3 regions of the Paraburkholderia sp. BR10141 genome follow, and region 3 is predicted to be linked to each of the others. Evidence: riboswitches for the same ligand, from Rfam matches in the RefSeq annotation. Region 3 holds a riboswitch; each other region holds the start of a gene.
What was found. Region 3 has a riboswitch for cobalamin ahead of ACOJB8_RS04500 (TonB-dependent receptor domain-containing protein). Riboswitches for the same ligand answer to the same signal wherever they lie in the genome.
Positions count from the first base shown of each region.

Region 1 (10,156 bases), on a different contig from region 3:
TCGAGTGTCGCGAGTCGCGCGCGGAACGCCTCGCTCGCCTCGTCGCCCGCGCTCTTTTGTGCGTAGGCGTAACCGCCCCACGCCTGGTACGCGTTCGCGAGATCGGCGTCGGTCTGCCACTGTCGATGGTCGATCAACGACTGCAAGCCCGCGCCATACGCGCCGGGGCGCGCGCTGAAGACACGCCAGCCCGCGCGGCGTCGCGCCTCGTCGGCGGCCATGCCGTTCGCGACCAGCGCATCGCGCTCGCGCAGCACGCGTGCGCGCAGCGGGTTCTGGTGCTCCGGCTCGTCGAGATCGGCCACCGCCTGCACGGCGGCGTCGAACAGATGCATGACGTTGGGAAACGCGTCGCGGAAAAAGCCCGATACGCGCAGCGTCACGTCGATGCGCGGCCGGTCCAGCGCCTCGACCGGCATGATCTCGAAGTCGGTCACGCGCTGGCTGCCGGCGGCCCACTTCGGCCGCACGCCGATCAGCGCGAACGCCTGGGCGATGTCGTCGCCGCCGGTGCGCATCGTCGCCGTGCCCCAGACCGAAAGCCCAATGGCGCGCGGGTAGTCGCCGTGCTCCTGCAGATGGCGCTCGATGAGTTGATGCGCCGATTTCATGCCGAGCGCCCACGCTGCTTGCGTCGGAATGGCGCGCGTATCGACGGAATAGAAGTTGCGGCCCGTGGGCAGCACATCGGGGCGGCCGCGCGAGGGCGAACCACTCGGGCCTGGCGGCACGAAGCGGCCTTCGAAGCCACGACGCAGCTGGCGCATCTCTTCGGGGCCGCAGGCGTCGAGGCGCGGCAGCACGTCGTCGCGCAGGCGCGCAAGCACCTGGGTCGCGTGGGGAAGCGACGCAGTCTCCGCATCGCTTCGTTGACCTGAGCAAATGTCTTCGATCAGCGTGGCCGCGAGCATTTCCAGGCGTTCGCGCGTGTCGCCCGCATGACGCCATGGCGTATCGCTCACCGCTGCGAGCCGTGGTGGACGCGGGCCTTGCCACGGCGCAGCCCAATCGACCGTGGCCGGATCGACGAGGTGATCGATGCGCAGGTCTCCCGCGAGCGCATCGATGAGACCTGCGTTCGCGCCCTGCCCGTCCCCGCATGCGTATCGTCCGAGCGCGAGCAGCGTGTCGCACCGCTGCTGGCCTTGCGGCGATTCGCCGAACGTATGCAGGCCGTCGCGAATCTGCGCTTCCTTCAGCTCGCACAGGTAAGCGTCGGCGCGCGTGAGCAATTCGTCTTCGCCCGCCTGATCCTGCGGCGCGGCGACGCTCAATTCCTCGTGCAGCCGATGCTCGATGATGATCGCGAGTATGGTCTTGCGCAGCAGCTTCGCGCGGCGCGGGTCCACCATCAATGCTTCGTAATACTCATCGACCTGACGTTCGAGGTCTTGCAGCGGCCCGTAGTTTTCGGCGCGCGTGAGCGGCGGCATCAGGTGATCGATGATCACGGCCTGGGCGCGGCGCTTGGCCTGGCTCCCCTCGCCCGGATCGTTGACGATGAACGGGTACAGATGCGGCAGCGGCCCGAGCGCCATGTCGGGCCAGCAGGTGTCGGCGAGCGCCACGCTCTTGCCCGGCAGCCACTCCAGGTTGCCGTGCTTGCCCACGTGCGCGATGGCGTCGATGCCGAAGGTCTCGCGCAGCCAGAAGTAAAACGCGAGATACGCGTGCGGCGGCACGAGTTCGGCGTCGTGGTAGTTCGCGTAGGTGTCGTCGCCGCGCGAGCGCGAAGGCTGAATGCCCACGAACACCTGGCCACAGCGCCAGCCCGCAATCATGAAGCGGCCGCGGCGCACGGTGGGGTCGTCCTCCGGCACGCCCCAGCGCGCGATCAGCGCGTTTTGCGCCTCGGCGGGCAACTGCGAGAAGCGCGCGCGGTAATCATCGAGGGAAAGACTCTGCCATGCGGGACGCAGCGCGCGGGTGTCGGGATCGTTCGTCACGCCCTGCGTGAGGATGCGCATGAGCGCGTCGCCGTCTTCGGGCAGATCGGCCACACGATAGCCTTCGTCACGCAGCATGCGCAGGATGCCGACCACCGAGGCCGGCGTGTCGAGTCCCACGCCGTTGCCAATGCGCCCTTCGCTCATCGGATAGTTCGCGAGCACGAGCGCGAGTTTCTTCTCCGCGTTCGGCAGGCTGCGCAGACGGCACCACCGGCGCGCCAGTTCGGCGACGAACGCCACGCGCTCGGCATCGGGCTGATAGCGCACGACATCGACCTGCGTCTCTTTGCAGTGGTATGCGAGGCCCTTGAAGCTGATCGCACGCGTAATCACGCGGCCGTCCACTTCGGGCAGCGCGATATGCATGGCGATGTCACGCGAATTCAGGCCGTGATTGTCCTTCACCCAGTCTTCGCGATTGCCGCCGCTCAGGATCACCTGGAGCACGGGCGCGTCGCCGGCGAGCGCGATCGGTTCGGGGTCGTCGAGCGACGAAGCCGCGAAGGCCGTGGTATTCAGCACGAGCGAGACGTCGTGCTCGGCCGCCAGTTGATCGAGCACGTCGCGGCTCAAAGTGTCCTTGAGCGACGTGATCGCAAGCGGCAGCGGGTTCAGGCCGCGCGCGAGCAGCGCGTCGATGAGGGCATCGAAAGCGGCGGTGTTCGCCGCCTGCAGATGCGCCTTGTAAAACAGCAGCGCGACGACCGGCGCGCCAGGTTGCCAGCGCGCGCGCCATTCGTCGATGGTCGCGACGTCGCGCTGCGGGCAATAGAGCGCAGCGGCGGGCAACGCAATGGGCGGCGCAGGCTCGCTGCCCCAGTCGAATGCGCGCCACGCGAGCGCACGCAGGAACGATTCGGCGTTGGCCGCGCCGCCTTCGCGCAGATAACGCCACAGCAAGCGGCAAAACTCGGGCTCGGCGCGGCTCTTCGCGATGAGATTGGGGTCTTCCTGCAAGTCGCCCGAAAACATCGCGAGCAGTTGCCCGCGGCGCTCGGCTAGCGAGACGACCTGCTCGATGCCATATGGCCAGTACGTTTCGCCGCCCAGATGATCGACCACCACCACGCGCGCGTGCTGCAAGACATCTTCGACGTAGAAGTCCACCGACGCGGGCTGGCGCAAATACGTAACGTTCGCAAGCCGCACGCTCGGAAAACCTGCGGGCAGGCGCGGCACGACGCTCGCAAGCAGCGCGAGCGTCGTGTCGGCCGAACTGAGCACGACGATCTCGGCGGGCTGCTGGTCGATCCGGATAACGCCCTGCGTGTCGTCGACGAAGCCGCCAGGCGTAGTGCGCAGCAAATGCATGGGACGGCCTCGTCTAGCTGGGTGCGCTCACTTCGCGCCCGCGGTCTGCACATTCGCCAACGCGACATCGAAGGCCGCTTGCAGCGTCGCGCCATCGAGATCCTCTCCGATCAGCACGAAGCGGCTCGCAAGCGGCTGCGCCGCGCTTTCCTGCGCGTTCCAGCGGCGGTCGAAATAGCTGTCGAAGCGACGGCCCACGCCTTGAATCACGAGGCGCATGGGCGCGCCCGGCAACGCGGCAAAACCCTTCACGCGATAGATCGTGTGCGCATCGACGAGTTGCTGCAGCGCCTCGATCACGCTCTCGCGCGAAGCCGCATTGCCCGACACCACAACCGAATCGAACTCGTCATGATGATGATCGGGATCGTCGGCGGAACCGTGATGGTCGTGCCGCAGATGAATGCTCTCCTCGGAGGCCGCCTCGAGCCCGAGCAGCGTATGCAGATCGAGCTTGCCGTGCTGCGCGCGCACGATCTTCACCTGCGGCGGCAGCTCTTCGCGCAGCTCGGCAATAAGCGCGTCCTGGCCCGCTACGTCCAGCAGATCGGTCTTGTTGAGAATGACGAGGTCGGCCGCCGAAAGCTGGTCTTCAAACAACTCGTGCAGCGGCGACTCGTGATCGAGATTCGGATCGGCGCGGCGCTGCGCGTCCACGGCCTGCGGATTTTCGGCGAACTGGCCGCTCGCGGCGGCGGGGCCGTCCACCACGGTCACGACCGCATCGACGGTGAACGCGTTGCGGATCGACGGCCAGTTGAACGCCTGCACGAGCGGCTTGGGCAGCGCGAGACCCGAAGTTTCGATCAGCACGTGATCGACATCGCCGCGGCGTTCGAGCAGTTTCTCCATCACGGGGAAGAACTCTTCCTGCACGGTGCAGCAAAGGCAGCCGTTCGCGAGTTCGTAGAGCTGGCCTTCCGTTTCGTTGCCGTTCTCGTCGCAGCCAATGCCGCAACCGCGCAGAATCTCGCCGTCGATACCGAGTTCGCCGAATTCGTTGACGATGACCGCGACGCGCAGGCCGCCCGCGTGCTGGAGAATGTGACGCAGCAACGTGGTTTTACCGCTGCCGAGAAAGCCCGTCACGATCGTGACCGGAATCTTGCGCATTTGCATGAAGTGCTCCTTCGGCGCCAGGCCGTATCGAGGGGCATGGTGCGTCGCGCCTGCCGTTCGTGCGGGTGCCGTGTTGCGCACACGCGCGTATCCATGGAGACGCTGTCACGCGCAACGATTCAACAACCTGCAGGGGACGAACGACCAGAAACGCACCCGGGCCTCGCCCGGCTGACGCATGAAAATCACGGACCCGGCACCGCATCCCCGCAGCGCGAATCCCACGTATCTGGCCGGTATCCGGACTGACGAAACACCGCTTCGCCTTCCCGCGCGAGCGGCCTTGCGGCCGGCTTGCACAGTGGCGTGGACTGCGTAAAGCATGGAAGCGGTTTGCGGCATTCGTGCGAACGCCGCGCTCGTTGTACCGTTGCGGGTGCAGTTCAGGTTGGCCACGCCCGAGGCGGGATGGCTCCCTGATTCCCGTTTAACTGCGCGCGCATTGTGAATCGCGCGCGCGAGCACCAGAGTGCGTGCGAGTGTAGGCGCGGGGGGCCCGTGCGTCAAGGAAGGCGTGGGAAGCCGCAAAAGCGTGTGCTATCGTAGCGCGCATCCGGCGCCCGCCGGAACGCGACGCTTTTGCTCGTTTTGCCCCTGCGGTCACGCCTTCGATCGACGCCCTCGCCGTGAATCCTGCCGAAAATCGCGCCTCGGGCGCAGCCTCATTCGAAGCCACGCCGGAACCCGCGCAGCGCGTGCCGCCGCTTGCGCTCGGCATCGGCTGCCGGCGCGGCGTGACGCTCGCGCAGGTCGAAGCCGCGGTGCGCGCTGCGCTCGGCGCGTGGCCGGTCGACAGCGTAACGGCCGTGGCAACGCTCGATGCAAAAGCCGGCGAACCCGGCTTGCAGGCGTTTTGCGCGGCACATGCGCTGCCGCTTCAGACGTACACGCGGGAGCAACTCGCCGCGACACCGATACTGGCGCCGCCCTCCGCAGCCGCGCAAGCGCAGTTCGGCGTAGACGGCGTGTGCGAACCCTGCGCGCGTCTGGCGGCGGGGGGCGCTCCTCTCGTGCGCGGCAAGCTGGCGCTCGACGGCGTGACGGTCGCAATCGCAGGCATTCTGCCAAACGACGCAAATGCGGACGCGATAGCGCCGCAACCAAACCAATCCCGATGATGAAAACCGATCCCGAATCGCACCAACGCATGACGCAACGCCGCCGCGAAGGCCACGAGAAGAAGCAGGCCGCCGCGACGCACGAAAAGGGCCTGTTGATCGTCAACACCGGCAACGGCAAGGGCAAGAGCACGGCCGCGTTCGGCATGGCCGTGCGCATGCTCGGCCACGGCATGAAGCTAGGCGTCGTGCAGTTCATCAAGGGCGCGCTGCACACGGCCGAACGCGATTTCCTCGGCAGCGTTGCGCACTGCGAGTTCGTGACGATGGGCGACGGCTACACCTGGAACACGCAGAATCGCGACGGCGACATCGCCACCGCGCGCAAGGGCTGGGACGAAGCGAAGCGCATGATCGAGAGCGGCGAGTACGCCATGGTGATCCTCGACGAACTCAACACGGTGCTCAAATACGAGTACCTGCCGCTCGACGAAGTGCTCGGTGTGATCGCCTCGCGCGCGCCGCACGTGCACGTGGTCGTGACGGGTCGCCATGCGCCCGACGCCCTGATCGAAGCGGCCGACCTCGTCACGGAAATGCGCCTCGTGAAGCATCCGTATCGCGAGCAAGGCGTGAAGGCGCAAAAGGGCGTGGAGTTTTAAGCGCATGAGCGCAACGGTTGCCTGCCCCGCGCTCTTCATCAGCGCGCCCGCTTCGGGCCAGGGCAAGACCACGCTCACGGCTGGCCTCGCGCGACTGCATCGGCGCGCGGGCCGACGCGTGCGCGTCTTCAAGACCGGGCCGGATTTTCTCGACCCGATGATCCTCGCACGCGCGAGCGGCGCGCCCGTGCTCTCGCTCGACCTGTGGATGGTGGGCAAAGAAGCGTGCCGCGCCCTGCTCGCGCAGGCCGCGCGCAACGCCGACCTGATCCTTATCGAAGGCGTGATGGGCCTGTTCGACGGCACGCCGAGCAGCGCCGATCTCGCGACCGAGTTTGGCGTGCCGGTGGCCGCCATCGTCAGCGCGAAGTCGATGGCGCAGACCTTCGGCGCGATCGCGTTCGGTCTCGCGCATTTTCGGCAGGAAGTGCCCTTTCATGGCGTGCTGGCGAACCGCGTGGGCTCGGCGCGTCACGCGCAGATGCTGCAGGAGGCGTTGCCCGCCGACGTACGCTGGCTCGGGCATGTTGCGAGCGAAGCAACGATGGCGCTGCCCGATCGCCATCTCGGCCTGCATCAGGCCGCTGAGATCGACGACCTCGACGCGCGCATCGAACGCGCCGCCGACGCGCTCGCGCAAACCGCGCTCGCCGAATTGCCGCCTGCGGTGGCATTCGCCGATCCTTCGCATGACGAAGCGATTGCGCACCGGCTCGAAGGCCGCCATATCGCCATTGCGCGCGACGCCGCATTCTCGTTTCTCTATCCGGCGAACATTGCGCTGCTCGAAACGCTGGGCGCGAGCGTGAGCTACTTCTCGCCGCTCGCAAACGAACTCGCGCCCGCCAGCGCCGACGCGATCTTTCTGCCAGGCGGCTATCCCGAGCTGCATGCCTCGACGCTCGCGCACAATACGCAGGCCGCGAATTCGTTGCGCGCGCATGTATCCGCGGGAAAGCCGCTCGTCGCTGAATGTGGCGGCATGCTCTATCTGCTCGATGCACTGACCGACGTGGAAGGCACGCGCACGCCGATGCTCGGCCTGCTTCCCGGCGAGGCGGTCATGCAAAAGCGTTTCGCGGCGCTCGGCATGCAGCAGCTCGACGGCGCGCATGGCGCGCTACGCGGCCACACGTTTCACTATTCGCGCGTCGCCACGCCGCTGGCGCCCGCGCTCACGGCACACCACGCACAGACCGGCGCGCCCGGCGAGGCGCTGTACCGGCACGGCTCGATCGCGGCCACCTATATGCACGCTTACTGGCCCTCAAACCCGGCTTTCGCGGCCGCACTCTTCCATGGCACAGCCCTTTGACGAAGCCGAACGCGCGGCGGTCTACCGCGCGATTTACGAGCGCCGCGACATGCGGCACTTCGCACCGGGCAAGATCGATCCCGCGACACTCGCGCGCCTGCTCGACGCCGCGCATCACGCGCCGAGCGTGGGCTTCATGCAGCCGTGGCGGATCGTGCGCATCACGGACCATTCGGTGCGCGAGCAGTTGCACGCGACGGTCGAGCGTGAGCGCATTGCAACCGCCGATGCGCTGGGCAAACGCCGCGACGAGTTCATGAAGCTCAAGGTGGAAGGCATGCGCGATTGCGCCGAGGTGCTCGTGGTCGCGCTGATGGACCGCCGCGAAACCCACGTCTTCGGCCGCCGCACGCTGCCCGAGATGGACCTCGCCTCCGTGGCGTGCGCGATCCAGAACATGTGGCTCGCGGCGCGCGCCGAAGGGCTCGGTATGGGCTGGGTGTCGATCTTCGACGTCGACGAGGTGCGCACCCTGCTCGCCATGCCGCCCGGCGCCAAGCCGGTGGCGATCCTCTGCGTGGGTCAGGTCGACGCGTTCTACCCGCAGCCGATGCTCGAAATGGAGAAGTGGGCCGAACGCAAGCCGCTTGGCGAATGCGTGTTCGAAAACCGCTGGCCGCAGGACGAGCCGGCGAGCGTGCCCGAAGCGGCGCCGGACACCCCCGGAAAGTTGCCCTGAACTACTGCTGATTGACGGGTGAGACGGAGAGCACTTCCGGCATGCCCGGCGCTTGATCCGCCGTGCCGGCGCTGACCGGACCCTTCAGCTTGACGCGCCATTGCGGCGCGCCCGCGTACGGCAGCCGCGCCAGTGCGCCCGCCACGAGATACGGCACGGCCTCGCGGGCGTCGGCGTTGCGGTCGCGCTTCACGGCGCTCACCTTGTAGACCTCGTTACCATCGGGCAACGCGAAAAAACGCAGCGTCAGCGTGTGCACGTAGGGCCGCCCGAACCATGGCAACGACGGTCCCTCGGCCGGCGCGCAGCCGGCGCCGCAGCTAGCGTCCACGACTTTCACCTCGGCGGGATGCGTGTCCCACGCCACCGAGACGAGATAGCGCGCCGCCTCGGGCGCGCCTGCCTTGAAGCCGCGCTGCGCGAGACCGTCGCTCAGCAACGCCTGGTACGGGAGGATCTCGCCCGCATCGGCCTGGGCCGGCGTTGGCGCAAAACGGTAGGTCGCGGGCTGGCTGGTCGCAGCCGTTGCGGGCAGCGCGCCTGTGGCCGCGACGTCGGTCGTCACGCCCGCGCATCCGGCAAGGGCGACGAGCGTCGGTAGCAGACAGATCGACAGCAAGGTCTTCACGAAACACTCCATCGGGTTGCCGCCGGCATACGGCCAACGGCATTCGGGTTATTCATGCATGCGCAGCAGGAACGACACGGCACGACTCAAACCGGCGCGCCGATCGCGGGCAGCGACATCGTCAGCACGGTGCCCTTGCCTGGCTCGCTCTCCAGCAGGACGTCGCCGCCGTGGCGCGTCACGACTGTCTTCACGAACGCCATGCCGAGCCCCGCGCCGCTCACCTCGGGCCGCTGTTCCGCATGAAAGCGCTGAAACGGCTGAAACAGCCGCGCCTGATCTTCCTGCGCGATGCCGTAGCCCTGATCGCGAATCGAGCAGACCACGCGCGGCGGAACGCGGTCGTCCAGCGCGACGGTGCAGACGATGCGCGTATCCGCAGGACTGTACTTCACTGCGTTGTTCAGCACGTTCACGAGCGCGCGCGTCATGAGCGAGCGGTCGGCGTTGATCCAGCCCATCTGCTCGCCTTCGAACACGGTGTCGATCTGGATGCGCTTCGCGTGCGCCTGCGGCCACACTTCGTCGCTCGCGTCGATCACCAGCTCCGCGAGGCTGGTGGGCTCGAGCGCGTACACCTGCGACTCGGCACGCGCGAGCTGCACGAAGTCGTCGGCGAGCTTGAGCGAGCGGCGCGCGTAGCGCTCGATGCGCTCCATCACGCCGCGCACGGGCTCGGAGCCAAGCGTGCCGCGCTCGCGCTCCGTCTCGACGAGCGCGACGATCGAGGCCTGCGGCGAGCGCATGTCGTGCGACAGCAGGCGCAGCGCGTCCTCGCGCTGGCGTTCGGCGTCGTGCAGCTCCGTCACGTCGACGAGACCCGCGATCCAGCCCACCGCCTGTCCCTGCGCGTTCGTACAGCACGCGTAGCGCAGCAGATAGTCGCTGCCGTCGCGCGCGCGCACTTCCACGCCGCGTTCCATCAACTCGGCGAACTCGTCGCGCGCCGGGTCGAGCGGCGCGGGCCAATGCGCGTGCGCAAACGCCATCGCGTCGGGCGCCGGGTCGATCGGTTTGACGAGCGCGAGGTCGCCGAACACGTCCTGCATCCGGCGCCCTTCCGCGGCGCTCACGTTCAGGCGCTCGAGATACGCACGCGAAGCATGATTCGCGATCAGCACGACACCGCGCAGATCGGCCACGAGAATCGGCTCCGGCACGGAATCGAGGCTATCCCATACGAAGCGGCGCATGTCCTGCAGCCGCTGCGCGGCCTGCGCCATGAGCGCCATTTGCTGGGCGAGCGCGTCGCCGGCGAATTCGCGGCGCGGCGTAGGCGCCTCGGGCAGCAGGTAGGGTTCGTCGGCAAGCTGGCGCAGTTCCTTGCGCAGGTAAGCCATCGTCATCTCGAGGCGGCGCCAGCTCCACACCGGATAGACGATGAGCAGCGCGACGATCGCTGGCACGGGCGGGAGCCAGAGGCGCGCGTGCAGCA
Region 1 is NZ_JBMIQH010000009.1:157,631-167,786, forward strand. It holds gene cobN (cobaltochelatase subunit CobN) at 1-3,260, opposite strand, end outside; gene cobW (cobalamin biosynthesis protein CobW) at 3,288-4,379, opposite strand; cobalamin riboswitch at 4,595-4,863, opposite strand; gene ACOJB8_RS15260 (cobalamin biosynthesis protein) at 5,006-5,497, shown strand; gene cobO (cob(I)yrinic acid a,c-diamide adenosyltransferase) at 5,497-6,099, shown strand; gene ACOJB8_RS15270 (cobyrinate a,c-diamide synthase) at 6,104-7,414, shown strand; gene bluB (5,6-dimethylbenzimidazole synthase) at 7,398-8,093, shown strand; gene ACOJB8_RS15280 (DUF4136 domain-containing protein) at 8,095-8,721, opposite strand; gene ACOJB8_RS15285 (CHASE2 domain-containing protein) at 8,808-10,156, opposite strand, start outside.
Region 1: another riboswitch for cobalamin. It lies ahead of cobW (cobalamin biosynthesis protein CobW); the one in region 3 lies ahead of ACOJB8_RS04500 (TonB-dependent receptor domain-containing protein).

Region 2 (10,156 bases), on a different contig from region 3:
CCAACGACATCTATCGCGGCGGGCTCGTGAAGAGCGCGGACGACGCGCAAGTCGCGAAGCTCGCGCGCGTTTTCGTGCCGGTGATCGCGCTCGTGGCAGTCGGCTTCACGCTCAATGGCGGCGACACCATCGTCGCGCTGCTCCTGATGGGCTACAACTTCGTCACGCAGCTGTTCCCGGCGATGGTGTGCAGCCTCTCCGCGCGCAATCGCGTAACGAAGCAAGGCGCGTTCTGCGGCATCGTGGCGGGCGTGCTGGTGGTGATCGTCACGACGCTCACGCATGTGAGCGTGGCTCAGCTGATTCCGTTCGCGCCGGACGCGCTCAAGGACGTCAACATCGGCTTCCTTGCGCTGTTCGTGAACGTGATCGTGCTCGTGGTGGTGAGCACGGTGACGCAGCAGCGCACGCATGTGGATCATGAGCATGCGCGGGCGCATTGATATGGCGTAACGCGGTAGCGAGGCGGCCCAATCGGCGAGATCCGGTTGGGCCGTTTTCCATTTATGCCGCCTTGCGCGCTTCGGCGATGCGCTGCGGCGCCTCGGGACGCGCGTAGAGGCGTTCGAGATACGCCTGCAAGCGCGGGAAGCTCTCCAGCAGTTGCACTTCGTTGGCCCAGTCCATCAGATACACCGTCACGCAGTCGGCGACCGAAAGCTTGTTGCCGACGATGAACTCGCGTCCTTCGAGGTGCCTTTCGAGCACCGCGGCCATGCTGCTGAAGTCCTCCCGCGCGAGTTCGATATCGGCGGTACTGCGCTTTTCCGGTGGATACAGGAACGAATGCCGCGTGATTCTCCAGAGCGGCTGCTCCAGTTCGGTGACCGCGAACAGGGTCCAGCGATACGCCTGCGCGCGCTCGTCGAGATCCGCGGGCAACAGCGCCTTCTCTGGATATTTATCCGCGAGATACAGCACGATGGCAGCCGATTCGGGAATCACGCGGTCGCCGTCGATCAGCACGGGCACCTTGCCTGCGGGATTGATGCGCAGGTATTCAGGCCGCTTGTGCTCGCCTGCGAGCAGATTGACCGAGATGAATTCGAAATCGGCGTCGACTTCCTTGAGGCCCCATAGCGCGCGCTGCGAACGCGTGCCGGCAAAACCATAGAGTTTCATGACGCGCCTCCGTTCACACACCGGGAATCGGCAGAACGGGCATCACCTCGACGGCCTCGCCCGGAAAAATCGAAAAGTGCGGGTGGCCTTCGAACAGCTTCGCAGCCTCTTCGTGCGATGCAGCACGGAAAACGGTATAGCCGGTTAGCGCGTTAGATGTGTCCGCGATGCCATGCTCGCCAATCGATTTCGTCTTGCCGAGCGGGCCGCCCATATCGACGATCGATGCCTTGTGCTTTTCGACCCACGCGTGCCAGGCCGCAATGCCCTCCTTTTCCTTCGCGTGCCGATCGGCTTCGGAAAGCGCCGCCCATCCCTTCATGCGCGCGTTGTCTTTGGTACCGAGAAAAACAGCGAGAAACAGTTTCTGATCGCTCATGTGTCCTCCAACTGCTGGTCTGGTTGCTGGTCTGAAAACGGGAGCAACGGTATGTCGCCCATCCGGCCTTGACAGCATAGGTTGATATCAACATAATTGCAACATGGCACGCGCAAAGAAACTTCCCTTCGAAACCACGCTATTGGTGCGCGATTGCTGCCTGTGTCTGCATATGCAGCGGGCGGCACGCAATCTCGCGCGCATTTTCGACGACGTGCTGCGTCCGCTCGATCTCACGAACGGGCAGTTTTCGCTGCTGATGTCGCTGAACCGGCCGCATCCGCCCGGTATGAAAGACGTGGCCTCGCTGCTCGCCATGGACCGCACCACCCTCACCGCCGCACTCAAGCCGCTGGAGCGGCGCGGTCTCGTGGTCATCGAGCAGGACCCGGAAGACAAGCGCAGCCGTCTGCTGAGCCTCACGGACGAGGGGCATCGGCTGCTCAACGCTGCGTTTCCGCTATGGCAGCAAACGCATGAGGAGATCGAAAAGGAGTTCGCCAAGGGCGAGGTGGACAAGCTGCGCGCGCACTTGCGCGCGCTTTCCTAGTCGTGGCGCTTTTGCGCCCCATACAGCTTCGAATCCGCAAACCCCTCCGCCTCGAGCACGCGCCCTACGAGAATGAGCGCGGTACGCTCGATATCCGTAGCGAGCACCTTCTGCGCGATATCCGCGAGCGTGCCCGTTACGCGTTCCTCGTCGGGCCAGCTCGCGCGATAGATCACCGCGACCGGGCAATCTTCGCCGTAGTGCGGCAGCAATTCCTCGACGATGCGCGCGATATGGCGCACGCCCAGGTGAATCGCGAGCGTCGCTCGGTGACGCGCGAGGTCGCCTAACTGCTCGCCTTCGGGCATCGACGTTTTGGTGGCGTAGCGCGTGAGAATGAGCGTCTGCGAAATGCCGGGCAGCGTGAGTTCGCTGCCGAGCGCGGCCGCGCACGCAGCGGTCGCGGTCACGCCGGGCACGACTTCATAAGGAATACCAAGCATACGCAGCCGCCGGATCTGCTCGCCGATCGCGCCATAGAGCGACGGGTCGCCCGAATGCACGCGCGCCACGTCGAAGCCCTGGGCATGCGCGTTTTCGAGCAACGCGACGATCTCGTCGAGCGTGAGCGGCGCCGTGTCCACCACCTTGTGTGCGCGGTGGCCTTCCAGCACGGCGGGCGGCACGAGCGAGCCCGCGTAGAGAATGACGGGGCAACTGCGCACGAGGCGCTGGCCTTTCACGGTGATCAGGTCAGGATCGCCCGGCCCCGCGCCGATGAAGAAAACAGTCATGCGTGGAAACTCCGCTGAATAGGGTTCGCGAGCGCGTCGATTGCTTCTTGCGCTGATGTGAACTCACATTGCGCGTCGGGCAGCGGCGGGCGCTGCATCATCACCACGGGCAAGCCCTTTTCGCGCGCGACGGCGAGTTTCGCTTCGGTCGCCGCGCCGCCGCTGTTCTTGCTGACCACGACGTCGATGCGCGCTTCGGTAAAGAGCGTGCGCTCGCCAACGGCCGTGAACGGCCCGCGCGCGTCGATGATGCGCGCACGGGCGTGGCCAGGATGCGCTTCGAGGCAACGGACCGTCCAGTGCTGCTGCGGCGGCACTTCGTTCAGATGCGCAAGCGGTTCGCGCCCGAGCGTGAAGAGCGGGCGCGCGAACGGCATGACCGCTTCGACTACGCCGGCCCAGCCGCTCACCATGCGCCAGTCGTCACCGGGCTGCGGCTGCCACGGCGCACGCCGCAGCGCCCAGTACGGCACGTGGGCAGCTTCGCACGCACGCGCCGCGTTGGCGCTGATCTGCGCGGCATAGGGATGCGTGGCGTCGAAAACCAGTGTGATGTTTTCGTCCGCGAGAAAACGCGCGAGCCCTTCGGCTCCGCCAAAGCCGCCCACCCGCACCGCGCAGGCGAGATCGGCGGGCACGCGGCCAAGGCCCGCGAGCGAGTAGACGTGCTGGGGGCCGAGCGTGCGCGCGATCGCCAGCGCATCGCCGGTGCCGCCGAGCAGCAGGATGCGCGCCGTCATGGCTTGACGGCCTCGTAAAGCGTGACGGGCAAGGCCTGACGCCAGGTGTCGAAGCCGCCCAGCGGCTGCGCCTCGCCGATGCCGACGCGCGTGAGCGCGCCGCCGTGCTGCGCGCGCCATGCCACGAGTGCCGCTTCGCTCTGCAACGTCACCGCGTTCGCGACGAGCCGCCCGCCGCTCGCGAGCGCCGCCCAGCACGCGTCCAGCACGCCGGGTACGGTCACGCCGCCGCCGATAAAGACCGCGTCGGGCGCGGCGAGTCCTGCGAGCGCGTCGGGCGCGCGGCCCGCAACGAGTTGCAAACCCGGCACGCCCAACGCCGCGCGATTGTGCTCGATGAAGCGTTGACGCTCGGCGTTCGCCTCGATCGCGATCGCGCGGCAAGCGGCGTGCGAACGCATCCATTCGATGCCGATCGAGCCGCTGCCCGCGCCCACGTCCCACAGCAACGCGCCGGGCGTCGGCGCGAGACGCGCGAGCGTGAGCGCGCGCACGTCGCGCTTCGTGATCTGACCGTCGTGTCGGTAGGCGTCGTCGGGGAGGCCTGGCGTGAGCGTCCAGCCGCGCGCGAGCGTCTGCGCACTATCGCTCTCGCATTCGAACGCGACCAGATTGAGCGCCGCGGCTTCTTCAACGTGCCACGCATCGGCGCGGCCTTCTATGCGGCGTTCGAGCGGGCCGCCCAGATGCTCGAACAGGGCAAGACGCGTGGCGCCGAAGCCCGCTTCGGCGAGCAACGCGGCAAGCGCCGCGGGCGTGCGCCCATCCGCGCTCAACGCGAGCACGCGCGAGCGCGCGTAGAGATGGCGGCGCAGCGCATCGAGCGGACGGCCGACGAGCGAGACCATCGCCGTATCTTGCAGCGCCCACCCCTTGCGCGCCGCCGCGAGCGAGAGCGATGAAGGCGCGGGCAGCACGCGCATTTCACCGGGCACCACGCGGCGCGCGAGTGTCGCGCCCACGCCGAACAGCATGGGGTCGCCGCTCGCGAGCACGCATACGGACAGATTTGATTCGCGGTAGGCAAGCAGCGCCTCCACGCTGAACGGCTGCGGCCACGCTTCGCGCCGTGCACGCACGCGCGAGGGCAGCATCGCCAGATGGCGTTCGCCACCCGTCACGATGGCCGCGTCGAACAGCACGCGCCGCGCGTCGCGCCCGAGCCCCGCGTATCCATCGTCGCCGATGCCCACCACCGTCAGCCATACCTGCTTGCCCTGCATTCGTTCTCCCGCCGTTGCCTGTTTCTCTACACCGCCACGGCCCGCAGCCCTATTGTGGGGCGGAGCACGCGTGAAAACGGGCATAATACCGTGTCCGCCGGCGCCTTTAAGGCAGTTTTGCATGGGACCGGAGCAAGCGCTGAAGCGCCAACTCCGGATCGCAAAAAGGGAACACAGCAAGCTGTGGCCGCCCCGCGACTGTGAGCAGCGAGACCGCATCCACCCGAGCCACTGGTTTTACCGGGAAGGCCGATGCGGTTCACGACCTGCGAGCCAGGAGACCTGCCGGCCGACTGTTCGCGCGAACCCATATCGGACGGGGTGTACCGATACCGCTGCCGTTTCCCGCCTGCCGTGCGGGCAGCGCGCCGCTCCAGCGTGATGCTTACCCGGTAATGCCTTGAAACACGAAACGAAGCCTGTCTCGCCCGCTGCCGCATTGGCCATGCTCCGCCCCTCGGCGTGCCCGGGGCTCCTGCGCGTGGTCGCGGCGCGTGACGGCGGCCTGTGCCGCATCCGTCTGCCTGGCGGCGTGCTGAGCTCCGCGCGTGCGCGGGCCCTCGCCGACGCAGCGTCGACGCACGCGAACGGCGTACTCGATCTAACCAATCGCGCGAACGTGCAGATTCGCGGCGTGCGCGCCGGCGAAGAAGCGGCATTGAGCGCCGCGCTGATCGACGCAGGCCTCGGCCCTGCCGGCATCGACGCCGCGAGCCCGGTCGAGCGTGCATGCGCCGCCGACGAATTGCGCAACGTGATGCTGAGTCCGCTCGCGGGCCTCGACCCTGACGCGTTGTGCGACACGACGGAACTCGCCGCCGCGCTCATCGACATGATGCAGCGCGAGCCACGCTTTGCCGCGCTCTCGCCCAAGTTCGCGCTGCAACTCGACGGCGGTGAACGTGTGGCGATGCTCGAGCATCCGCACGACATCTGGCTCGCCGCGCTGCCTTATGGCGCAACGGTGCGCTTCGCGGTGGGCCTCGCAGGTCGCCCCACGGCGCAGCCAGTCGGCACGCTCGCGGCCGAAGACGTTTGCGCATCGATGCGCGCGCTGTTGCATGCGTTCCTCGATCTCGCGGGCGCGGACGCCACACGCATGCGCGACGTCCTCGCCACTCATTCGCTCGACTCGCTGCTACAGCGCGCGCAACAGCATGGCGACTTCACGTTGACGCGTGACGACGCCACGCTGCCCGCTTGGCGCCGCGCGGCGAGCCCCGCCGGCTTGCGCCTCGGCGCACACGCGCTGCACGCCGACGGCAGCGGCTACGTGGGCGCGCAGCCCGTGCTCGGCCGTATCGACGCGCCAACGCTGCGCGCACTTGCCGCGCTCGCGGAAGACTCGGGCGACGCGACATTGCGCGCGACGCCCTGGCAAGGCGTCCTGCTGCCGAATGTGCCCGCGCACGCCATGCCCGCCGCGCTCGAACGCCTGGACGCGCTCGGTCTCATCGCCTCCCGCGCCGACCCGCTCGCGCGCCTCGTCGCGTGCACGGGCTCGACGGGATGTGCAAAAAGCCGCGCGGACACGAAGGCAGACGCACAGCGCCTCGCCGCAATGCTGCCGCCCGACGCCGAAGCCCACCTGAGCGGCTGCGAGCGCTCCTGCGCGGCCGCGCATTGCGCGCCGTTCACGTTGCTCGCCAGCACCCCGGACCACTACGACCTGTACCAGCGCGACGACACGCAAAGCGGCTTCGGCCAGCGCTTTGGCCAACTCATCGCGCGCAACCTGACGATCGAAGCCGCTGCGCTTGCACTCGCGCAGCGGCCCCGGAGTAACCAAGATGTCTGATTACATTCGCGACGGCCAGGCGATCTATCGCGAGTCGTTCGCGACGATCCGCGCCGAAGCCGACCTCTCGCGCATTCCCGCCGACCTCGAAAAACTTGCCGTGCGCGTGATTCACGCATCCGGCATGGTGGATGTGGCCGCCGACCTCGCATTTTCCGCAGGCGCGGGCACAGCGGGCCGCAACGCGCTCGCGGGCGGCGCGCCGATTCTCTGCGACGCAAAAATGGTCGCTTACGGCGTGACGCGCGCGCGCTTGCCGGCGAACAACGCTGTGATCTGCACGCTCGACGATCCAGCTGTACCGGATCTCGCGCGCGAGATCGGCAACACGCGCTCGGCAGCCGCGCTCGAACTGTGGCGGCCGCATCTCGCAGGCAGCGTCGTTGCAATCGGCAATGCGCCCACCGCACTCTTTTATCTGCTCGACATGATTGCCGCCGGCGCTCCGCGCCCCGCGCTCATCCTCGGCTTTCCCGTCGGCTTCGTCGGCGCGGCCGAGTCCAAGGCGCAGCTTGCAGCCGAAAGTCACGGCGTACCCTTCGTCGTCGTGCACGGCCGCCGCGGCGGCAGCGCGATGGCCGCCGCCGCCGTCAACGCACTCGCTTCGGAGACCGAATAAATGATCCGCAAAGGACGTCTGCACGGCATTGGCGTCGGCCCCGGCGACCCCGAACTGCTCACGCTCAAGGCGCTGCGCCTGCTCAAGGCCGCGCCCGTGGTCGCGTATTTCGTCGCGAAGGGCAAGAAAGGCAATGCGTTCGGCATCGTCGAGGCCCATCTCGAAGCGGAGCAGGAACGCCTGCCGCTCGTGTACCCCGTGACGACCGAAGCGCTCGAACCGCCGCTCTCGTACGAAGCGATCATCGCCGACTTCTACGACGGCGCGGCGCAAACGCTTTCGCGCCATCTCGACGCCGGACGCGACGTGGCCGTGATCTGCGAAGGCGATCCGTTCTTCTACGGCTCGTACATGTATCTGCACGACCGGCTCGCCGCACACTACGAGGCCGAAGTCGTGCCGGGCGTGTGCTCGATGCTGGGCGGCGCGGCGGTGCTGGGCGTGCCGCTCGTCTACCGCAACCAGAGCCTCGCCGTACTCTCGGGCGTGCTGCCCGAGGACGAATTGCGCCGGCGCCTGGCCGACGCGGATGCCGCCGTGATCATGAAGCTGGGCCGCAATTTCGACAAGGTGCGCCGCGTGCTGGGCGAACTGGACCTCGCGCATCGCGCGCTGTATGTCGAGCGCGCAACCATGGCGAACCAGCGCATCGTCCCGCTCGACGACGTCGATCCGATGGCTTCGCCGTACTTCTCGCTGCTCGTCGTGCCGGGGGTGAAATGGCAGTCGTGACGCCGCCCGCCATCGTCATTCTCGGGCCCGGCGCGCTCGCCACGGCGCGGCGCGTGCAGACGCTTTACCCAGGCGCGCAGGTCCATGCGCTGGAGGGCCGCGTGGCAGGCGATGTCGCGTTCAGCGAGCTTGGCGCGCATTTGCGCGAATGCTATACGCGCGGCCTGCCCATCGTCGCGCTGTGCGCGGCGGGCATCGTGATCCGCTGCCTCGCGCCGCTCCTTGCCAACAAGGGCGCAGAGCCGCCGGTGCTCGCGCTCGCCGAGGACGGCAGCGCCGTCGTGCCGCTGCTCGGTGGACTCACGGGCGTGAACGTCATGGCACGCGAAATCGGCGCGGCGCTCGCGGTTGCGCCCGCCATCACCACGAGCGGCGAATTGCGCTTCGGCACCTGCCTGCTCAATCCGCCTGCGGGCTATGCGCTCGCGAGCCTCGCGCAAGGCAAGCGCTTCGTCTCCGATCTGCTTGCGGGCGCAGCGACACGCGTGGACGGCCACGCACCGTGGCTCGAAAATGTCGATCTGCCACGCGAGGCCGCGGCGCGCCATGCCATCCGCGTGAGCGCGCACGTCTGGGACGGCAGTCCCGACGACCTCGTCATTCATCCGCGCAGCATCGTCGCGGCCGTGGGTGCGCCACGCGAAGCGCTTGCCGATAACGTGCGCCGCGCGCTCGATGCGCACGGCCTCGCGCCGCTTGCGCTCGCGGCGCTCGTCGCCCCTGCTGCGCACATGCGCGATGCGTCGCTCGCGCAGGCGGCAGCGGAACTCGGCGTACCGCTGCGCTTCGTCGATAGCGAGGAGAACACGGCGCAAGCTACGCTCGCCGCCCTCGACCTCGCGGCGGACGTCGAGCGCTACACGCCGAACGACGACGGCGTCGCCCTCGCCTGCGCGGCCGCGCCGCTCGACCCGCGCGCGCTGGGCCGCGCGCGCGGCAAGCTCACGGTGCTGGGCCTCGGCCCCGGCCGCGCCGACCTGCTTACGCCTGCCGCGCGCGCCGCGCTCGACAGCGCCACCGATATCGTCGGCTATGCAACCTATGTCGATATGGCGGGCCCGTTTCGCGCGGACCAGCAGCGCCACGCCACCGACAATCGCGAAGAACTGCAGCGCGCCCGCCACGCGTTCGAGATGGCGAGCGAAGGCCGGCGCGTGGCCGTGGTCTCCTCGGGCGACCCCGGTGTGTTCGCCATGGCGGCTGCCGTGCTCGAAGCGCTCGAAGGCTCGGACGACGCACGCTGGCATGCCGTCGAGCTGGCTATCGTGCCAGGCGTTTCCGCAGCGCTCGCCACGGCGGCGCAAGTCGGCGCGCCGCTCGGCCACGACTTCTGCATGCTTTCGCTTTCCGACAACCTGAAGCCGTGGACGGTGATCGAAAAGCGCCTCCTGCACGCGGCGCAGGCCGATCTCGTGATGGCGTTCTACAACCCCATCTCGCGCGCGCGGCCCTGGCAGCTCGAGCGCGCGCTGGAAATCGTGCGCAGCGTGCGCGCGCCGCACACGCGCGTGGTGCTGGGCCGCGACGTAGGCCGCCCCGGCGAGACGCTGCGCGCCACGACCCTGGGCGAACTGCGTTCGGCGGACGTCGATATGCGCACGATGGTTATCGTCGGGTCGTCGGCCACACGCGGGTTCGCTCGTGGTGACGGTGGCGAATGGATTTACACGCCGCGCTGGTATCGCGAGGATGCCTAAAAAAAAAGCGCTCACGCCTTCAAGGTAGGCAGCGCGTCGCGCGGGTCGGGTGGTGCACCCTCGAACTCGCGCGCTTTCACCTGATTGCGCCCTGCCTGCTTCGCGGCGTAAAGCTCAGTGTCGGCGGCGCGCAGCAGCGCCTGCGCGCCATCGCGCTTGTGCGGCACGCAGGTGGCGCAGCCAATGCTCACGGTCAGCGTGCCGTATTCGCTGTGCTCGTGCGCGATTCCGAGCGCCGCCACTTGCTGGCGCACCGCTTCCGCGATTTTCACGGCGCCGTCCGCCGGCGTGGCCGGCAGGACCGCGGCGAACTCTTCGCCGCCGTAGCGCGCAACCATGTCCGTGGCGCGGCGGCAGGCCTCGCGTATCGCGCGTGCGACGGCAGCGAGCACCTTATCGCCCTCTGCGTGCCCGTAGAAGTCGTTGAAGAGCTTGAACTTGTCGATATCGATGAAGAGCACCGAGAGCGGTTCGCCCGCGCGTCTCGCGTGCTGCCATTCGGTTTCGATGCGCAAGTCGAGCGCGCGCCGGTTGAAGAGGCCCGTGAGCGCGTCGGTAACCG
Region 2 is NZ_JBMIQH010000009.1:143,034-153,189, forward strand. It holds gene ACOJB8_RS15175 (sodium:solute symporter family protein) at 1-443, shown strand, start outside; gene ACOJB8_RS15180 (glutathione S-transferase family protein) at 505-1,122, opposite strand; gene ACOJB8_RS15185 (YciI family protein) at 1,136-1,501, opposite strand; gene ACOJB8_RS15190 (MarR family winged helix-turn-helix transcriptional regulator) at 1,605-2,051, shown strand; gene cobM (precorrin-4 C(11)-methyltransferase) at 2,048-2,785, opposite strand; gene ACOJB8_RS15200 (cobalt-precorrin-6A reductase) at 2,782-3,525, opposite strand; gene cbiE (precorrin-6y C5,15-methyltransferase (decarboxylating) subunit CbiE) at 3,522-4,748, opposite strand; cobalamin riboswitch at 4,860-5,052, shown strand; gene cobG (precorrin-3B synthase) at 5,194-6,546, shown strand; gene ACOJB8_RS15215 (precorrin-8X methylmutase) at 6,539-7,165, shown strand; gene ACOJB8_RS15220 (precorrin-2 C(20)-methyltransferase) at 7,166-7,897, shown strand; gene cobJ (precorrin-3B C(17)-methyltransferase) at 7,885-9,594, shown strand; gene ACOJB8_RS15230 (sensor domain-containing diguanylate cyclase) at 9,606-10,156, opposite strand, start outside.
Region 2: another riboswitch for cobalamin. It lies ahead of cobG (precorrin-3B synthase); the one in region 3 lies ahead of ACOJB8_RS04500 (TonB-dependent receptor domain-containing protein).

Region 3 (10,156 bases):
GCGCTCGATCGACATCGCGGCGCACGCGGGCACGGCTTTCGACGGCCGGCATCTGTTTCAGATCGCCGAGGATCGCATCCACAAGATCGACCCCGAAACGGGCCGCGTGCTCGCGACGATTCCCGCGCCCGGAGGCGGCGGCGACTCGGGGCTCGCGTGGGCGGACGGGACGCTCTGGGTCGGGGTGTATCGCGAGCGCAAGATCCATCAGGTCGATCCGCAGACGGGCGCGATCCTGCGCACGCTCGAATCGAGCCGCTTCGTCACCGGCGTGACGTGGGTGGACGGTGAACTGTGGCACGGCACCTGGGAAGGCGACAAGAGCGATTTGCGGCGTATCGATCCGGGCACGGGCGAACTGCTGGAACAGCTCGACATGCCGCCCGGCACCGCCGTTTCGGGGCTGGAGTCCGATGGCGGCGAGCAGTTTTTCTGCGGCGGCGGGAACAGTGGGAAGATTCGCGCGGTGCGGCGTCCGAAGCGCGAGGGCTAGGCGAGCGGGTGCGCAAGAAACTTATGAGCACCCGCTCGAGCGCAACGCTCAGAACGCTCAGAACGTATAGGTCACCTTGCCAAACGCCGTGCGCCCCAGCGTGTTGTACCCGTAGGCGGTCACATACTGCCGGTTGAACACGTTTGCCAGCGTGGCCGATAGCGCGAGATGCGCATTGACCTTGTACGACGCGCGCAGGCTCACCGTCGTCCACGAGGGAAGGTAGATCGTGTTGAGCTGGTCGTCGAACGTCGAGCCGTTATACAGCAGCGAAACGCCGGTGCTGAGCGCGTGGAGCTGGAACTCGTCCCACGTGTGATCCACGCTCAGGCTCACCGTCTGGCGCGGGCGGCGATTGAGCCAGGTCTGGTCGGTCACGTCCTGCGGATTCAGAATCCCCACCGTAAGGCTCACCGGCGTGTACTGGCCGAGCGTGCCCTTGTACGAGAGGTCGAGACCCTGAATGTGCGCGCGGCCCACGTTCACGGGCAGGAAGGTCTGCGAGTTGTACGTGATGAGATCGTGCACGCGCGTGTCGTACACGGCCGCCGTGAACGTGCCGATGGAAGTGGTGGCATCGAGCGCGGCTTCGACCGAGTCGCTGCGCTCGGGCAGCAGGTTGGGATTCGAGTAGCCCGGATAGTAGAGGTCGTTGAACGTCGGCAGGCGGAACGCATTGCCGTACGAAACGCGCGCCGTGTAGACCGGCGTGATGGCCCACGAGAGCGCGACGTTGCCCGTATTCACCGATTGCCCCTGCACGATTTCGTGCCGCCCCGCCAGAAACAGCGTGACGGGTCCGAGCGTGGACGACTGATGCATCGACACGGCCGAATCGTTGCGCGCGGGCAGGCCGCCCGGCACGTCCACGGGCAGGAACGCCAGCTCGCGGGTGTAGTCGTAGGCGAGCTTGGTCTCGCCGTCGAGCGGCATGCCGAAGAGCGTATGGCCTCTTTCCTGATGCGTGATCGACGTGGAGGTGGAAAAGCGCGTCGAGTCGATCTCGTCGGAGGGGATCGTCGGGTCGTTCGAATAGAGAAACTGACGATCCGTCGCGTAACCCACCGACTGGTCGAGCTGCGTGGTCGGCGTGATGTCGAGGTGGAACGCGAGACCGGTCGTGAGCTGCGTGTCGCGCTGCCGGTCGTTGCCTCCCGCGTTGTCGTAGGAGAGATCGGAGCGGTGGTAGAGCGCGAAGGTCGAGATCGACCAGTTGTCGTGCGCGTAGCCGAGGCGCGCGTCCAGGTTCTGCGCGTGGTATGGATTGCGGCCGTCTTCGTGGCCGTAGGCCCCGGGCTGCGTCGCGTCGATGCCCGCCGTGTTGTAGTCGTGCAGGCCCAGCGAGTAGGTGAGGCCGCTCAGTGCGGAAAGCGGCCCTGTCGATGGGATTGTGCCCGAGGTGCGCACCTGCGTGTCGAAGGTCTTGTTCGAGCCGCCGCCGAACGAGACGGTGGTCTGGTTCGGCTGGTTCGACGCATGGCGCGTGAAGAGCTGCACGACGCCGCCCATGGCATCCGCGCCGAACGAGGCGGCCGCGGGGCCGGAGATCACCTCGACCCGGTCGAACGAGGCAGTCGCAAGATCGGCCCATTCGGCCGTGCCCGTGGTGACGGAGCCTATGCGTATGCCGTCGATGAACACGGCCACCTGGTCGGCCGACGAGCCGCGAATGCTCACCCCCGTGTACGACCCCGGGCCGCCGGTCTGCGAGACGGTGACACCCGGCAGCGTGGCGAGCGCCTGCGCGATGCTGGGGTCGACGGGGGAAACGCGGTCGAGGTCCTGGCGCGTGAGCACCTGGGTGGTTGCATAGCGCTGATCGAACGATTGTGGCAGGTGCTGTGCGTCGCCCACGACGAGGATATTGGGCAGCGTGGTGTCGCCGCCGGCTTGCTGCGGCGCCTGGGCGGACGATGCATTGGCGGCGTCGGCGGCATGCGCGGTTTGCCACGCCCAGGCGAGCGCGGCGGAGGTCAATACGAATTGGCGAAACTTCATGATGCGGTGGCTGGAAACAGCTCCTGAAATACGGGCTGTCCGTGCAACGGGCGATCGCCACGTGGGCGGTGCTTGCGCATTGGGGATCCCCGCCCGCTGCGGCTGCTGGACTCGGTTGATGGCAGGTCTCCTGGCTCGCGGGTCGACATCCGCAGCCGGCCTTCCCGGTTTCCCAGTGGCCTTCTCTGGCATGGACTCGCCGCTTACAGTTGCGGGGGCAGCCGCAGTCTTGCACTGCGTTCCCTTTTGATCCCGTCGCCGGGAACCATCAGGGCGCAAGGGTAAGGGCCGCGCAATCGGTGCGTCAACCTTTGACGAGCGTCGTGTGGCAAAAACACCCGGTTTGGCTGCTCCCGCAACTTACGCTATCCTTGCGGCTGTTTTTCGCGCGTAGGCGCTGCACAAGCGAAACGCAGCAGGGAAGCCGGTGAGAATCCGGCGCGGTCGCGCCACTGTGACCGGCGGTCAATCGAGCCAGAAGTCAGACCTCGCTACGTCCTCGCCGCATCGAGCGGGGGCGGACGGCGCTCGTCCACGCAATCCCACCTACACAAACAAGAAGACTCATGAACAAGAACATTCTCGCCGTCCTGGGTGGGACGGCATTGGCATTCACCGGCGCTGGCGCCTCGGCGCAGCAGGTCACGTTGTACGGTGAGATGGACGCGAGCGTCGACTATGTCAGCGACGTTGGCGGCCGCACCCAATATCGTGCAGGCTCGGGTCTTGTCGACGGCAGCTTCTGGGGCCTGCAGGGCACTGAGGACCTCGGCGGCGGCAACGCCGCGATCTTTCGCCTCGAGCGCGGCTTCTCGTCCACCTCTGGCGAAGCCTTCAACGACCATCCGTTCTACGTTGGTCTGCAATCCGAACGACTCGGCACGATTACGCTGGGCCGCCAGTACGACACGATGCACGACTACTTCGCCCCGTTCACACTAACGGGCGGCGCAGGCGGCACGGCATTCGCGCATCCGTTCGACAACGACAACGCCAACAATTCGTGGCTCGCCTCGAACGCCGTGAAGTACGCGAGCGCAACGTACGGTGGTTTCAGCGCCGGCGCGATGTACGCGTTTTCGAACGAGGCGGGGCGCTTCGCGCAAAATCGCGCTTACGGCTTCGGCGTCCATTACGAAGGCGGCCCGTTCAGCGCAGGCGTGGCGTGGATGCACATCAACGGACGCGGCGCCTCTTCGGTGGGTGCGTACGATACATCGGTGCTGCCGGGTGCGGGCCTCGTGCCGACCGAGGTCGCGGTGCAGCGCGAAGACACCATCGGCGCGGGCATGAGCTACGCGCTCGGCGACGTCACGCTTGGCGCGGCCTGGTCGCGTTCCATTCATACCCGTGTCAGCGAGGCCGACGGCGGCGCGCCCTTGCCTTCGGTCGCATTCAGCAATTACGAAGTGAATGCGCTATGGCAGGTGACGCCCGCGTTCTCGCTGGCGGGCATGTATGCCTACACGGGCGCGACCTCCGCGCATTGGCATCAAGGCGCGCTGCAGGCCGGCTATCAACTGTCCAAACGCACGGACGTTTATACCGAGGCGATCTATCAGCGCGCGTCGTCCGGTGCGCTTGCGATGATCAACACCTGCGACCCGTCGGGCGGCCGCAACCAGGTGCTCGTGGCCGCGGGCATCCGGCATCGCTTCTGATGCGTAAAAAAGGCCCCGAACCGTTGCGATTCGGGGCCTTTATACTGCGTGGCTACGTCACGAAGCCGAGAGCTTCACCGAAACGCCGGTCGAAGAATAAACCGGCGTGGCCTTGAAGCCATCGACCGTGACCGTCGCGAATTTCACCGATGCGCCGTTGCCGTCGATCACGTCGATCGTGTCGCCCGCTTTCGGCGTATAGCCGTTCACGAACTTCACATGCAGCGTGCCGCCCGCCACCGTGAGCTGGCCGCCCACACGCAGGCGTCCGCCGCCGTTGCCGTCGATATCGAGTTCGAGCGTCGTGCCGTCGAGCTGCGTGTACTTGCCCGCCACCGTCAACGGTGCGCTCGTCGCCACGGTCACGCCGCCGCCGGACCCGACGTACACGTCGCCGTTGCCGAAGGCCGTGGTCGACGCTGCAGCGAGCATGCCGCCGCTCACCTGTGAGCCGCCCGTGTAGCTGTTATTGCCCGCAAGCGTGAGCGTGCCGCTGCCCTGCAGCGTGAGCTTGCCCGTGCCGGCGATGTCGTTGCGCCAGGTGTCGGCGGCGTTGAAGCCGCCCTGGGTCGCGTCCATCGCCACGATCACATTGCCGTTGAACGCACCATAACCATCTGCAGCACTAAACATGTTCAGACGGCCCCAGCCCTCGGCGTCGTCCATGACCGGATAGCCCGAGACGACTTCGGTCGTCTTCAGCACGATGCGGCGCTGGTCGGCGCTCAGGTACGGGAAGCGCGTTTCGAGCAGTACCTCGGCGCCCTTGGGCACGACGGGCGGCGCTTCGGTGGATTCGATCTGGCTGAAACCGAACGTCATGCGGCGCGCGAACTCCGACTTGTTGGTCGCATAGTCGGCAAAGCGGTCGGTCGCGGTCGTGGACGAATGCGCGAAGGCGGGGAAGGTCGTGGCGCTCGTGCCGGTGGCCTGTTCGAGCGCGCTGTGCGCCTGCGCATAGGCCGCGCTCTTGAGCGTGGCGTTCGCGGGATCGTAGAGATTCGCGGCAGTGGCGGCCAGCGCGAACATGCGGCCGCCGATCACGTCGAGCGGCGAATGCATGCCCGCGAGAATGCGGTTTTCGCCGAGCTCGAGGCCGCGGCTCGCCATTTCCTGGTAACGCTCGGGCACGAGGTATGCCATGGTCATCGCGTCGCGCATGGCTTCGGCTTCGTGGCCGCTGATGAAGCCGCCGTCTGTGGACGGCGTCGTGCTGATGGCCGGCACTAGCGTGGGGTCGACCACGACGCTCGTGCTCCATCGGAACGGCCGCGCGTATTTGTAGAAGCGCTTGGCGGGCTCGGTGGAAGCATTGTTGCCCATCGTGTTGAGCAGGTCGACCACCTTGCCGAAGGTTGCGTTGCTCGTGCTGCCCACGCCCGTGTTGTTGCCCGAGTCGTTGTAGAGCGTCGTGGTCGCGTCCGCGGGAATCGACGTGATGCTCGTCGTCTGCTGCGCAGCCGAGCGCCAGGCGGCGGTGAGCGGCCCCATGCCGTCGGTCACGCTGTAGCCCTTGCCGCGGCGATCGTCGTAATAGGCCGCGTCGGCCTGCGCCTGGCTGCGCTGGGTCGTCGCGGTCACGACATACTGGATGTTCGCGTTCAGCACGGTGCTGTTGAGGATCGTGCCGTTGGGCGTGCCGTCGGTGGGGACGCCCGTCCACGTCGACTGCACGACCGCGGGGAATGTGCCGTTGGCGGGCGCGGAGACGCCCGCGTCCACCAGCTGCGTGAGCGGCTGCCAGAGATCGAGAAAGCGCGCCACCACGCGCACGCCCGCATTCGTCGCGAGCGTGGCGTAACGCGCGTCGCCGCGCTGGTTGGTCGCGATGTTGTCGACAAAAGCCGGTACGTCGGGAATCGGTGCGTTGTCCACGAAGCCGGGGTCGGCTGGCGGCGCGGGAATCGCGGCGGTGGTGGCGGGATCGCTATTGCCGCCTCCACAGGCGGTCAGCGCGGCAACGCTGGTAAGCACTGCCAGGTAGACCGGCAGTGCAATTCGGTGGCGTGATGCGGGCATGCTGAGGGCTCCGTCGTCGTGATTGATGCTGTGTGGTTATTTCTACTGACGGCGGCGAATTATGCTTACCCTCGATTACTCCCTAATTACCAATTTATTACGCAGATGTTAAACGGCAATGGAAATGAAGTGCGTATGAAGTATTTTGCGGCGTCCATTTACGGCTGCGCCTCGAGATAACCGACCCGCACGGGCGGCACGAACCACGCGAGACACAGGCCGGCCAGCGCGGCTACGGCAGCGACGAGTAGGCCAATGTGGATCGAATCCACGAGCGCGCTGCGCGCGGAGTTCATCATCGCGTCGCCGGCATGCCCGGCGCTCACGAGGCGGCTGATCAGCGCGGCCTGGTCGGCGCGGTCTACGAGCAATTCGGGACTCGCAAACGACCTGAACCATTGCGTCGCCTGATACGAGTCGAGTGAGCGATTCACGCCCATGGTGTAGACGTGGCCGAGCAACGCGCCCGTCATCGCCGTGCCCAGCATGCCGCCGAATGTGCGCAGCGATTGCAGCATCGCCGTGGCGGCGCCGAGATGGTCGCGCGAGACGATCTGCTGCGAGCAGACCGTGAGGCTCGTGCCCACGAGGCCCAGCCCCAGGCCGCTCGCGCCCATGCACGCCATCCACACGAGATGCGGCTCGTTGCCTCGCAGCACCACCACCGCCAGACTCGCGAATGCCGCCAACGCGAAGCCGACGTAAAGGATCGCATTGGCGCGCCGGATGCGCGTGACCACGCGATTGTTCACGAAACTGCCGACCGTTGTGCCGAGCAGCAGCGGCGTGATCAGCATGCCCGAGGCGCGCGGCGACATCGCATAGCCGCCCTGGAACAGCAGCGGCACGTAGAAAACGAGCGAGAACAAGGCAAATCCGCCGAGCACCGACATTGCAAAGAGCGGGCGGAGTTTGCGGTCGAGCAGCATGTCAACGGGGATGATCGGATAGCCCATGCGCTTTTCCCAGAAGAAAAGCGTCAGCGAACAGACCACCACGATCGCGGCCAGCACGATCGTCGAAGTCGTCCAGCCTTGCCTCGGCAGAAGCTCGATGCCGAGCTGCAGCGCGCCGAACGTGACGGCGACGACGCAAGCGCCGAGCCAGTCGAGACGCAGCCGCGCGCCTTCGCGGGCATGGTGCAGATGCGGCAGGAAAGCATTCACGAAGAAGAGCGCCGCCACGCCCACCGGCACGTTGACGAAGAACACGAGGCGCCAGCTGCCGTGCTGGGTCAGCATGCCCCCGAGCGTAGGCCCCACCACGTTCGCCAGGCCAAACGCGGAGGAGACGAATACCAGCCAGCGCAGGCGTAGCCGCGGATCGGGAAACAGGTCGGCGACGGTCGCGAATACCGTCCCCATCATGATGCCGCCGCCGATGCCTTGCAGGCCGCGCGCGAGCACGAGAAACAGCATGTTGGTCGCGATCCCGCAGAGCACCGAGGCGAGGGTAAAGAGAAGGATGGCTGCCAGCATGAAGGGCTTGCGGCCGAACAGATCGCCCAGACGCCCGAAGATCGGAATCGTGATGACCGACGCCAGCATGTAGGCCGTCGCGACCCATGCATAGAGTTCGAAGCCCTTGAGCTCCGCGACGATGCGCGGCAATGCGGTGCCGACGATGGTCTGGTCGAGCGCGATCAGCATCGAAACCGAAGCGACGCCGAGCATCGCCAATACCGACTCGCGAAACGGCAACAGTTGCCGTCCTTGATCGTGAAGCCCAATGCTCGTGGCCATGTAACGCTCCTTACTGCTGCGACGCGGCTAATCTGCTATGCGGCGCCCGGCAAATAATGAATGGGTCGGGCCCGCGCGTGCGACCTTCGTGCGTTGTGCAATGATGGTACGCCCGCATACGCGAATGTCACGGGACGAACACGTCATCGACGAAGTTATTCCACACGACCCGCGCGAGACAGGGGAGATGCGAAGCGTTTGCCAACGTTTCGCGGCTCGTCGCTCTGCAAATCGATTTCGCCCGGCATGGAGTAAATCGGCGAGTCCGTTGTTTGCCTTCATGTCGAATGAGATTCGACCAAAACGGAGGGGACGTCATGAACGCTGCAATTCGACTCGTTTTGCGGGCAACGGCAAGCGTTGCGGCCACGCTTTCCCTGGCCGCTCTATGCGCCGCGTCGGCGAGTGACGCGGGATCGTCTCGCAGCGATGACGAAGCCTCGTTTCTCTCAGAGAACGATGCGGCCATGACGAAGATGATGGCCGGGATGGCGGCCAGGCCGACAGGCGATACCGATCGAGATTTCGTCGCAACAATGATTCCCCATCACCAGGGTGCCATCGACATGGCCATGGCGGAATTGCGGCACGGACACAACGAACAGCTACGCAGGATCGCCCAGGAGATCGTGGTCGAGCAACAGCAGGAGATCGTTGCCATGCGTCTCGCGGTGCATGACCCGAACATGCCGCCGGCGCCGATGTCCCACTGACCCGCTCGCATCAAGACGCAGGAGACAATGTCATGAAATACAACGCCATGCTTGGTGCGGCCCTGACTGCCGCTGCGCTCGCCGCCACGACACTCGCCGAGGCGGGGCAGGTCCCCGGCTCGCTAGCGGCGGCCGATATTGCGGTGAGCCATCGGGACCGGGTGTATTCGTCTGATCAGTTTTCGAATACCGTGTCGATCATCGATCCGGCGGCCAATCGTCTGGTCGGTGTCATCCGCCTCGGGGAGCCCACCCCGGCCAACTTCAGCCCGCTCTATCACGGTCAGTTGCTCGTGCACGGGATGGGCTTTTCGCCGGATCACCGCACATTGGCCATCGTCTCCATCGGCTCGAACTCGGTGACCTTCATCGATACGCAAACCAATGCGGTCAAGCACGTGACCTATGTGGGCCGCTCCCCGCACGAGGCATTTTTCACGCCCGACGGCAACGAGGTGTGGGTGACCGTGCGCGGCGAGAACTATGTCGATGTGCTCGACGCCAAGACCTTCGAAGAGAAGACGCGCATTGTCGTGCCGGCCGGGCCGGGCATGCAGATCTTCTCGCCCGATGGAAAGTACGGGTATATCTGTTCGTCCTTCAACCCGGAAACCGACGTCGTTTCGGTCGCCGATCACAAGATCGTGGCCCGCGTCACGCAGGCGAGCCCGTTCTGCCCGAACATCGCGGCGACGCCGGATGGCCGGCAGGTCTGGTTCACGTTGAAGGATGTGGGGAAGACGCAGGTATTCGACGCCCGGCCGCCGTTTGCGCTGCTGAAAACGCTCGACACGGGGCCAATCACCAATCACGTGAACATCGTGCAGAACGCCCACGGGATGTTTGCGTACGTGACGGTGGGCGGCCTGAACCAGATCAAGGTGTTTCGCACCGACGACTTTTCGCAGGTAGCGACGATTGCGGTCGGCAGCCTGCCGCACGGCATCTGGCCGTCCGGCGACGGCACGCGTGTCTACGTGGGCCTCGAAAACGGCGATGCGATGACGGCAATCGACACGCTGACCAACACGGTCATCGCTACGGTTGCGGTCGGCCAGGCGCCGCAAGCCGTGGCGTATGTACCCGACGCCGTGCCGGATGGCGACGGCACGGCCAACACGCAGCCGCTCGGCGCGGCGGGGGAGGCCACGCATGTCATGCTGATCCGGGTGGGTGGCGCCGCAGCCGACCATGGCGCTGCGCCGACTTCGGTAGCGTTGTTCGAACAGGGAGTGCTGCAGGTGCTGCAGGCGGCGGTGACGGGATTGCAGGCGGGCCAGCCGTATTTCCTCGGACTTTCGGACCACGCCGACGGCAGTGGCAAAATCGACGTCCTCGCAAGCTTCAAGGCCAACCCGGCCGGCTCCGCAATCGTCGACACGCTGGGCCAGATTCGACAAGTCGTCGCGCCTGGCACGCCCGGCGTGTCCGACCGCCGACGATATCTCGTGATCGCGCCAAGCGTGGGCGGTGCGCCCGGACCCGTCGTGCAGGTGCAAGCCTTGTGAGGATCCCGGGCATCGTCCCGGT
Region 3 is NZ_JBMIQH010000002.1:403,444-413,599, forward strand. It holds gene ACOJB8_RS04495 (glutamine cyclotransferase) at 1-493, shown strand, start outside; gene ACOJB8_RS04500 (TonB-dependent receptor domain-containing protein) at 551-2,491, opposite strand; cobalamin riboswitch at 2,595-2,776, opposite strand; cobalamin riboswitch at 2,867-3,000, shown strand; gene ACOJB8_RS04505 (porin) at 3,058-4,152, shown strand; gene ACOJB8_RS04510 (acid phosphatase) at 4,210-6,171, opposite strand; gene ACOJB8_RS04515 (MFS transporter) at 6,330-7,913, opposite strand; gene ACOJB8_RS04520 (DUF305 domain-containing protein) at 8,231-8,626, shown strand; gene ACOJB8_RS04525 (YncE family protein) at 8,659-10,134, shown strand.